One region of the Streptomyces sp. NPDC001315 genome, then DNA from elsewhere that is predicted to be linked to it. Evidence: riboswitches for the same ligand, from Rfam matches in the RefSeq annotation. Region 1 holds a riboswitch; each other region holds the start of a gene.
The links. A riboswitch is a leader RNA that binds a small molecule or an ion and turns the genes downstream of it on or off. The one in region 1 is predicted to bind cobalamin.
Positions count from the first base shown of each region.

Region 1 (2,255 bases):
AGGGCGGCGAGGTGGCTCAGGCGCTCGGTGACGCCCCGGATGTCGCCGAGGCCGTCGCCGTCGGCGTCGGCGAAGCTGCGGGGATAGACCTGGTAGACGACGGCCTGGCGCCACCAGTCGGGGTTCCGGGAGGAGAGGTCGGGCAGATCGGGCACGCGGTCTCCCTTTGGACGTGGTCGGGCAACTCCAGAAGCCTGTCCACATTGCCCGGAAGGCGAACGTTTTACATCGCCAGGAAGGGACCACTCCCCGTGTGGGCGTGACCGGCACCCTCGCCCGGCCTCCCCCGGGTTCCGGGGCGCCCGTGCGTCATCCCCCGTCCGCGGAACAGTGCTTGAGCAGCGCCCCCACGTCCCCGTCCACCACCCGGTACCGCACGACCCGCCCCTCCTTCTCCCCCTCCACGACCCCGGCCGCCCGCAGCAGCCGCAGCGCCTGCGACACGGCCGGGTCGTTCATGCCCGTCGCGATCGCCAGGTCGGAGACGGCCAGGGGGCCGGTGCGGTGCAGGGCCAGCAGCAGGGCGAGGCGCTTGGGGTCGGCGAGCAGGGAGAAGCGGTCGGCCCAGGTGCGGACGTGACCGGGTTCGCCGATGGCGGCGATCGCGTCGCACACCCGGTGGCCGTCGATCGTGCGGCGGTCGGCGCGGTCGGCCGGGACGAGATGCATGACGCCATCCTCGCAGGCAGCACTGTGTGATCTTGAATACCTGCGCAGGTATGCAGCTATGCAGGAGACCGCCCGCCCCCCTACGGTGGGCGGGCCGTGGTGTTCGGGAAGCCGGTGTGATGCCGGAGCGGCCCTCGCCACTGTGATCGGGGAGTTCCCGTCCCGTCCGGCACCAGCCGGGCCACTGGTCGTACGACCGGGAAGGCAGGGGCGGAAACGTACGACCCTCCCCCACTCTCGACTTCGCTCGAGCGGGAGGTACCCCCAAGCCAGGAGACCGGCCACGGCATCTCACGAAGTGATCCACGAGGTGCTGGAGCGTGAACCGGATGACCCTGCCCGACCCTGCCCCGACGTCCTTCAAGTGGCGGCGCGAGGACACCCTGAAGACAGCGGGGCTGATGGCGGTGATCGCCGCCCTGCACGTCGTCGCCTTCGGAATCCTGTTTCTCCTCGTCGTACCCGAGCACTACGAGGTCGGCAGCAAGGCCTTCGGCGTCGGCCTCGGCATCACCGCCTACACCCTCGGCATGCGGCACGCCTTCGACGCCGACCACATCGCCGCGATCGACAACACCACCCGCAAGCTGATGGCCGACGGCAAGCGGCCGGTGTCGGTGGGCTTCTGGTTCGCGCTGGGGCACTCCAGCGTGGTGGTGCTGCTCGCGCTGCTGATCGCGGGCGGCACCCAACTCGCCGGCCGGGTGATGAACGAGGACTCGCGCACCCACCAGGTCCTCGGCTTCATGGGTACGACGATCTCCGGCACCTTCCTCTATCTCATCGCCGCCCTCAACCTGGTCGCCCTGCTCGGCATCCTGAAGGTCTTCAAGGCGATGCGGGCAGGAACCTACGACGAGAAGGAACTCGAACAGCACCTGGACTCCCGCGGCTTCATGAACCGCATCCTGGGCCGCCTCACCAAGTCCGTCTCCCGCCCCGGCCAGATGTACCCCCTCGGCTTCCTCTTCGGCCTCGGCTTCGACACCGCCACCGAGGTCACGCTGATGGTGATGGCCGGCTCGGGCGCGGCGGCGGGCCTGCCCTGGTACGCGATCCTGTGCCTGCCGCTCCTCTTCGCCGCGGGCATGAGCCTGTTCGACACCCTGGACGGCACGTTCATGAACTTCGCCTACCAGTGGGCGTTCTCGAACCCCGTCCGCAAGGTGTTCTACAACCTCACCATCACCGGCCTGTCCATCGCCGTCGCCTTCTTCATCGGCACGATCGAACTGGTCGGCGTCCTCCACGAGAAGCTCGACCTGCGCGACGACGTCACCGGCTGGATCGCCGACCTGAACCTGGACAGCGTCGGCTACGTCATCGTCGGCCTGTTCGTCGTCGTATGGGCGGCGGCCGTGGCGTACTGGCGGCTGGCGAAGGTGGAGGAGAAGTGGGCGGTACGGCCCGCCGACACCACCTGAACAGCCACCCCGGGCGGCCCTGAACAGATCTCGGCCGAGCCCTGAGACGGCCGGCAGCCCCCCGTTGCCGGCCGTCCACCGCGCCCGGGTGAGGCTTACGTACCGGCGCGCCGGCACCATCCGGTCAGGGCAGAGCCGAAGTGTCCGAGCCCCGCCCGGCAG
Region 1 covers NZ_JBIAWZ010000003.1:326,845-329,099, reverse strand. The annotation lists gene ACFY16_RS11935 (glycoside hydrolase family 13 protein) at 1-155, opposite strand, end outside; gene ACFY16_RS11930 (ArsR/SmtB family transcription factor) at 310-669, opposite strand; cobalamin riboswitch at 750-970, shown strand; gene ACFY16_RS11925 (HoxN/HupN/NixA family nickel/cobalt transporter) at 999-2,093, shown strand.

Region 2 (2,255 bases), on a different contig from region 1:
CGACGTGAGGTGGCCGTCCTTGGCCAGCGCCTCGACGAGGTACGCGGCACCGTTGCGAGCGGCCTGCCCGGGATCGGCGGAGGCGTCCTTGCAGGTCAGGTCGGTTTCGGCCGCCTTCGGGGCGGTGCCTGCGAGCCCCTTGCCGAGGGCGGCGACGACGGCTGCCGCGGTCGCGTCCGCGTTGGCCGTGAGGTCGCCCTTCTTGTCGGGCTGGTAGGCGAAGGCGCCGCTCTGGTCGCTGTCGCTGTCGCAGGGGAGCGCGAACTTCAGCAGGGCGTCGTACGGGGACTTGCCGCCCTTGCGTATGTCCTGCGGCTTTTCGCCCGTCGCCGTGAGCGCGCCGATGACGACGGAGGTGGAGTTCGCGTCGCTGGCGCCGCCCGGGGAGTAGCCCCAGCCGCCGTCCGCGTTCTGCACGGACTTCAGCCAGGCGACGGACTTCTCGGTGACGGCGCCGTGGCCGCCGAGCGCGGCGAGCGCCTGGACGGCGGCGGCCGTGCTGTTGGTGTCGACCATGAGCCCCGCGTCGCAGGCCTTGGCGGTGTCGGCGCGGAAGGCGGCGAACGCCCCGTTCGCGCACTGCTGCCCGATCAGCCAGGCGATGCCCGACGAGGCCGGCCGCACGCCCACGGAGTCCTGCGCGAGCAGGGCGAGGGACTGCCGCCAGACACCGTCGTACGTGGGATCGGTGCGGCCGTACAGCCCGGTGGGTATCGCCACCGAGGGCGACGGGGACGGGTCGGCGGCGACGGCGGGCCCGGCGGCGCCGATCACGGCGGTGGCGGCCAGAACCGCGGCACTGCGGCGGACGTTCATGATCGGCGGATGCCTCTCCCTGCGGGGAGCCGGGCAGCACGGGACACCCCGGGCGGCTCGGCTCCGTAGACCTCGACGGTGCCGTACACCGGCGGACGGCCGGTGCGCGTGAGCCGGTCACGAACCGTACGGAGCGATCCGGCTCGCCACGCTGCGGTGGCTCACGGTTGCGGGTCAGCGCCGGAATTGCACCGGCTTCCCCCCGTACAGGTGTGATGACGACGCCGCCACTCTACCGGCCCGTAGAAACACGCTGAGGGGCGGCTGTGGAGCCGCGTTGGGGGGCGGCGAAGGCACGGGTAGGTTCGCGCCATGCCACCGACGGGGAGACTGCTGGGTTCCGGCCGCACGGCCGACGTGTACGAGATCGACGGGGCGTGGGTGCTGCGCCGCGACCGGGACGGCCGGGGGAACGCGGCCGCCGAGGGGGCGGTGATGGAGTACGTACGCGGCTATGGCTACCCGGTGCCTCGGGTGCGGCTCGGGGGCGACTCGCGGACCGACCTGGTGATGGAGCGGCTGCCGGGGCCGACGATGCTCCAGGCGTACGCGGCCGGTTCGCTCGGTCCGCAGGAGGCGGGGAGCGTGCTGGCAGGGCTGCTGGGCGCCCTGCACGCCATTCCGGGCCGCCGCTCCGCCTCCACCCGCGTGCTCCACCTCGACCTGCACCCCGACAACGTGATCCTCACCCCCGACGGCCCCCGGGTGATCGACTGGGCCAACGCCGAGGAGGGTGATCCGGGGCTCGACTGGGGCATGTCCGCGGTGATCCTCGCCCAGGTCGCCGTCGGCGACGAGCCTGTCGCCCAACCGGCGCGCGCGATGCTGACCGCCCTGCTCGCCGACCCCTCCGCCCTCACGGAGACCGGCCTCCTGGAGGCCCGGCGGCGCCGTGCGGCCAACCCGACGATGAGCAGGCGGGAGGTCGAACTCCTGGGACCGGCCGAGCACTTGATCCGGTCGCTGGTGTCCTAGGGATCGTTTCGCCCTACGACGCTCGTGGTGTCGGGCCGCCGAACGGGAGGAAGAGGACCCGGGAGGAGAGCAGCCATCGGTCGTCGGTGCGGCAGAAGGCGAAGGTGTCCTCGTAGTGGCCGACCTGGACGGGCGGGCCGGCGGGCACCGTGCCGCCCGCGTAGCCGTCGAGGCGGTAGGTCGCGAAGTACGACGTGGCGGTCGCCGTCTCCGGCGAGGTCACCGTGACGCGGATGTTGGACATCAGGCGTCGGGAGAGCCGGTCGGCCGGGCGGGAGCCGAAGTACGCGCGGAGCGCGTCCCGCCCCTCGACCAGCCGCTCACCCTCCGGCCACGCCCAGGTGCCGTCCTCGGTGAACAGCTCGGCGACGGAGGGCGGTTCGCCGAGGTCGAGGCGGTGGACGAAGTCGAGGATGAGGCGCTCGCAGGCACGTTCGGTGAGGAGCCGAGCCATGGGATCCATG
Region 2 covers NZ_JBIAWZ010000001.1:1,498,285-1,500,539, reverse strand. The annotation lists gene ACFY16_RS06630 (prenyltransferase/squalene oxidase repeat-containing protein) at 1-816, opposite strand, end outside; cobalamin riboswitch at 931-1,058, opposite strand; gene ACFY16_RS06625 (phosphotransferase) at 1,129-1,791, shown strand; gene ACFY16_RS06620 (nuclear transport factor 2 family protein) at 1,805-2,254, opposite strand.
Region 2: another riboswitch for cobalamin. It lies ahead of ACFY16_RS06630 (prenyltransferase/squalene oxidase repeat-containing protein); the one in region 1 lies ahead of ACFY16_RS11925 (HoxN/HupN/NixA family nickel/cobalt transporter).

Region 3 (2,255 bases), on a different contig from region 1:
CTCCAAGCTGGTCTCGCTCCTGGTGAAGGTGGGTGCTCTGGTCTTCGTCCTGACCATGGACAAGACCGTCGCGATCAACTTCCAGCTGCTGGGCGGCATCTGGATCCTGCAGACCTTCCCGGCGCTGGTCGGCGGCCTGTTCACCCGCTGGTTCCACCGCTGGGCGCTGCTCGCGGGCTGGGCGGTCGGCATGGTCTACGGCACCCTCGCCGCGTACGGTGTCGCCTCGCCCACGCAGAAGCACTTCGGCGGCTCGTCGAAGGAGATCCCGGGCATCGGCGAGATCGGCTACATCGGCCTCACCGCCTTCGTGCTCAACGTGGTCGTCACGGTGGTCCTCACCTTCGTCCTGAAGGCCCTGAAGGCCCCGGAGGGCGTCGACGAGACGTCCCCGGCGGACTACACGGCCGACGCGGGCGACCCCGGGGTACAGGTGGAACTGCCGCCGGCCACGGCGGGGTCGGCGCACTAGCCGCCCCTCGGGTGTCGTCGCGGGTCTCTCCGGGGGCTGCCGCCCCCCAGACCCCCGCTTCGGCCTGAACGGCCTCGTCCTCAAACGCCGGACGGGCTGGATGACGCGGACCGGCACTGAAAAGCCCGGTCGGCGAAAGTCCAGCCCGTCCGGCGTTTGATGCACGGGCACGGAGGGTCAACCTACGGGTAGCGGCGGCGGGGGCGGGACAAGCGACCGGACCCCCGTCCCGCACCTCTCCGACATCACTCTCCTCACCCACGATTTGACGCTCTGCCACGCTCCGAAGCCGACCAGACACAACATCTGGGGGTGACACCGCAGCCCGGCACAAGATGTATGCTCATGCTCGCTGTCGTCGCAGGGGAATCCGGTGCGAATCCGGAACTGTCCCGCAACGGTGTACTTGTGCACATCTGTGCACAGGAGTCAGTCCGAGGACCTGTGGACAGCGCGCCCGGCCATCCGGTCCGGGTGCCCTGACGTCCGGGCCTCGTGGAATGGGCCGGTGGACGCGACGCCCCCGTGCGTTCGTGTGCTGCCCGCTGCCCTCCGCAAGGCCCCGTGCCGAGCGAGGGAGAGCCCCACGTGACCATCGCGCCAGCCGATCCGGCTTCAGCCACCCCGGCGATGGAGCCCGACGGTCCCGGTACCGCGCTGCTGCGGACCCTGACCGAGCTGACCGCCGACCTCCCCGACGCCGACCCCGGCCGGGTCGCCGCCGCCGCACTGCGCGGCCGGTCCGCGCGGGCGGACGAGACGGAGCTGCGCGAGCTGGCCACGGAGGCGGCCGCGGGGCTCATCTCCGAGGACCCGGCCTACTCGAGGCTGGCCGCCCGGCTGCTGACCATCAGCATCGCCGCCGAGGCCGCCTCGCAGGGCGTGACGACGTTCACCGAGTCCGTCGCCGTCGGGCATCGGGAAGGGCTCATCGCCGACCGTACGGCGGAGTTCGTGCGCATCCACGCCGACCGTCTCGACGCACTCGTCGACGTCGCCGCCGACGACCGCTTCGGCTATTTCGGCCTGCGCACCCTGCACAGCCGCTATCTGCTCCGGCACCCGATCACCCGTCGCGTGATCGAGACGCCCCAGTACTTCATGCTGCGTGTCGCGAGCGGCCTGGCCGAGAACACTGCGCTCAGTTCGGAAACAGGCGCACGCGCGCTGGACGAAGTCGCCGCGCTCTACGGGCTCATGAGCCGCCTCGACTACCTCCCCTCCTCCCCCACGCTCTTCAACTCCGGTACGCGGCACCCCCAGATGTCGTCCTGCTACCTCCTCGACTCCCCGCTGGACGAGCTGGACTCCATCTACGACCGCTACCACCAGGTCGCCCGCCTCTCGAAGCACGCCGGCGGCATCGGCCTTTCGTACTCCCGGATCCGTTCCCGCGGTTCGCTGATCCGCGGCACGAACGGGCACTCCAACGGCATCGTCCCGTTCCTGAAGACCCTCGACGCCTCGGTCGCCGCGGTGAACCAGGGCGGCCGGCGCAAGGGCGCGGCCGCGGTCTACCTGGAGACCTGGCACTCCGACATCGAGGAGTTCCTGGAGCTGCGCGACAACACGGGTGAGGACGCGCGTCGTACGCACAACCTCAACCTCGCGCACTGGATCCCGGACGAGTTCATGCGCCGCGTGAACGCCGACGCGCAGTGGTCTCTCTTCTCCCCCGCCGATGTGCCCGAGCTGGTCGACCTGTGGGGCGACGAGTTCGACGCGGCCTACCGCAGGGCGGAGGCGGCGGGGCTGGCGAAGAAGACGATCGCCGCCCGGGACC
Region 3 covers NZ_JBIAWZ010000002.1:373,869-376,123, forward strand. The annotation lists gene mctP (monocarboxylate uptake permease MctP) at 1-472, shown strand, start outside; cobalamin riboswitch at 799-937, shown strand; gene ACFY16_RS08860 (ribonucleoside-diphosphate reductase subunit alpha) at 1,061-2,255, shown strand, end outside.
Region 3: another riboswitch for cobalamin. It lies ahead of ACFY16_RS08860 (ribonucleoside-diphosphate reductase subunit alpha); the one in region 1 lies ahead of ACFY16_RS11925 (HoxN/HupN/NixA family nickel/cobalt transporter).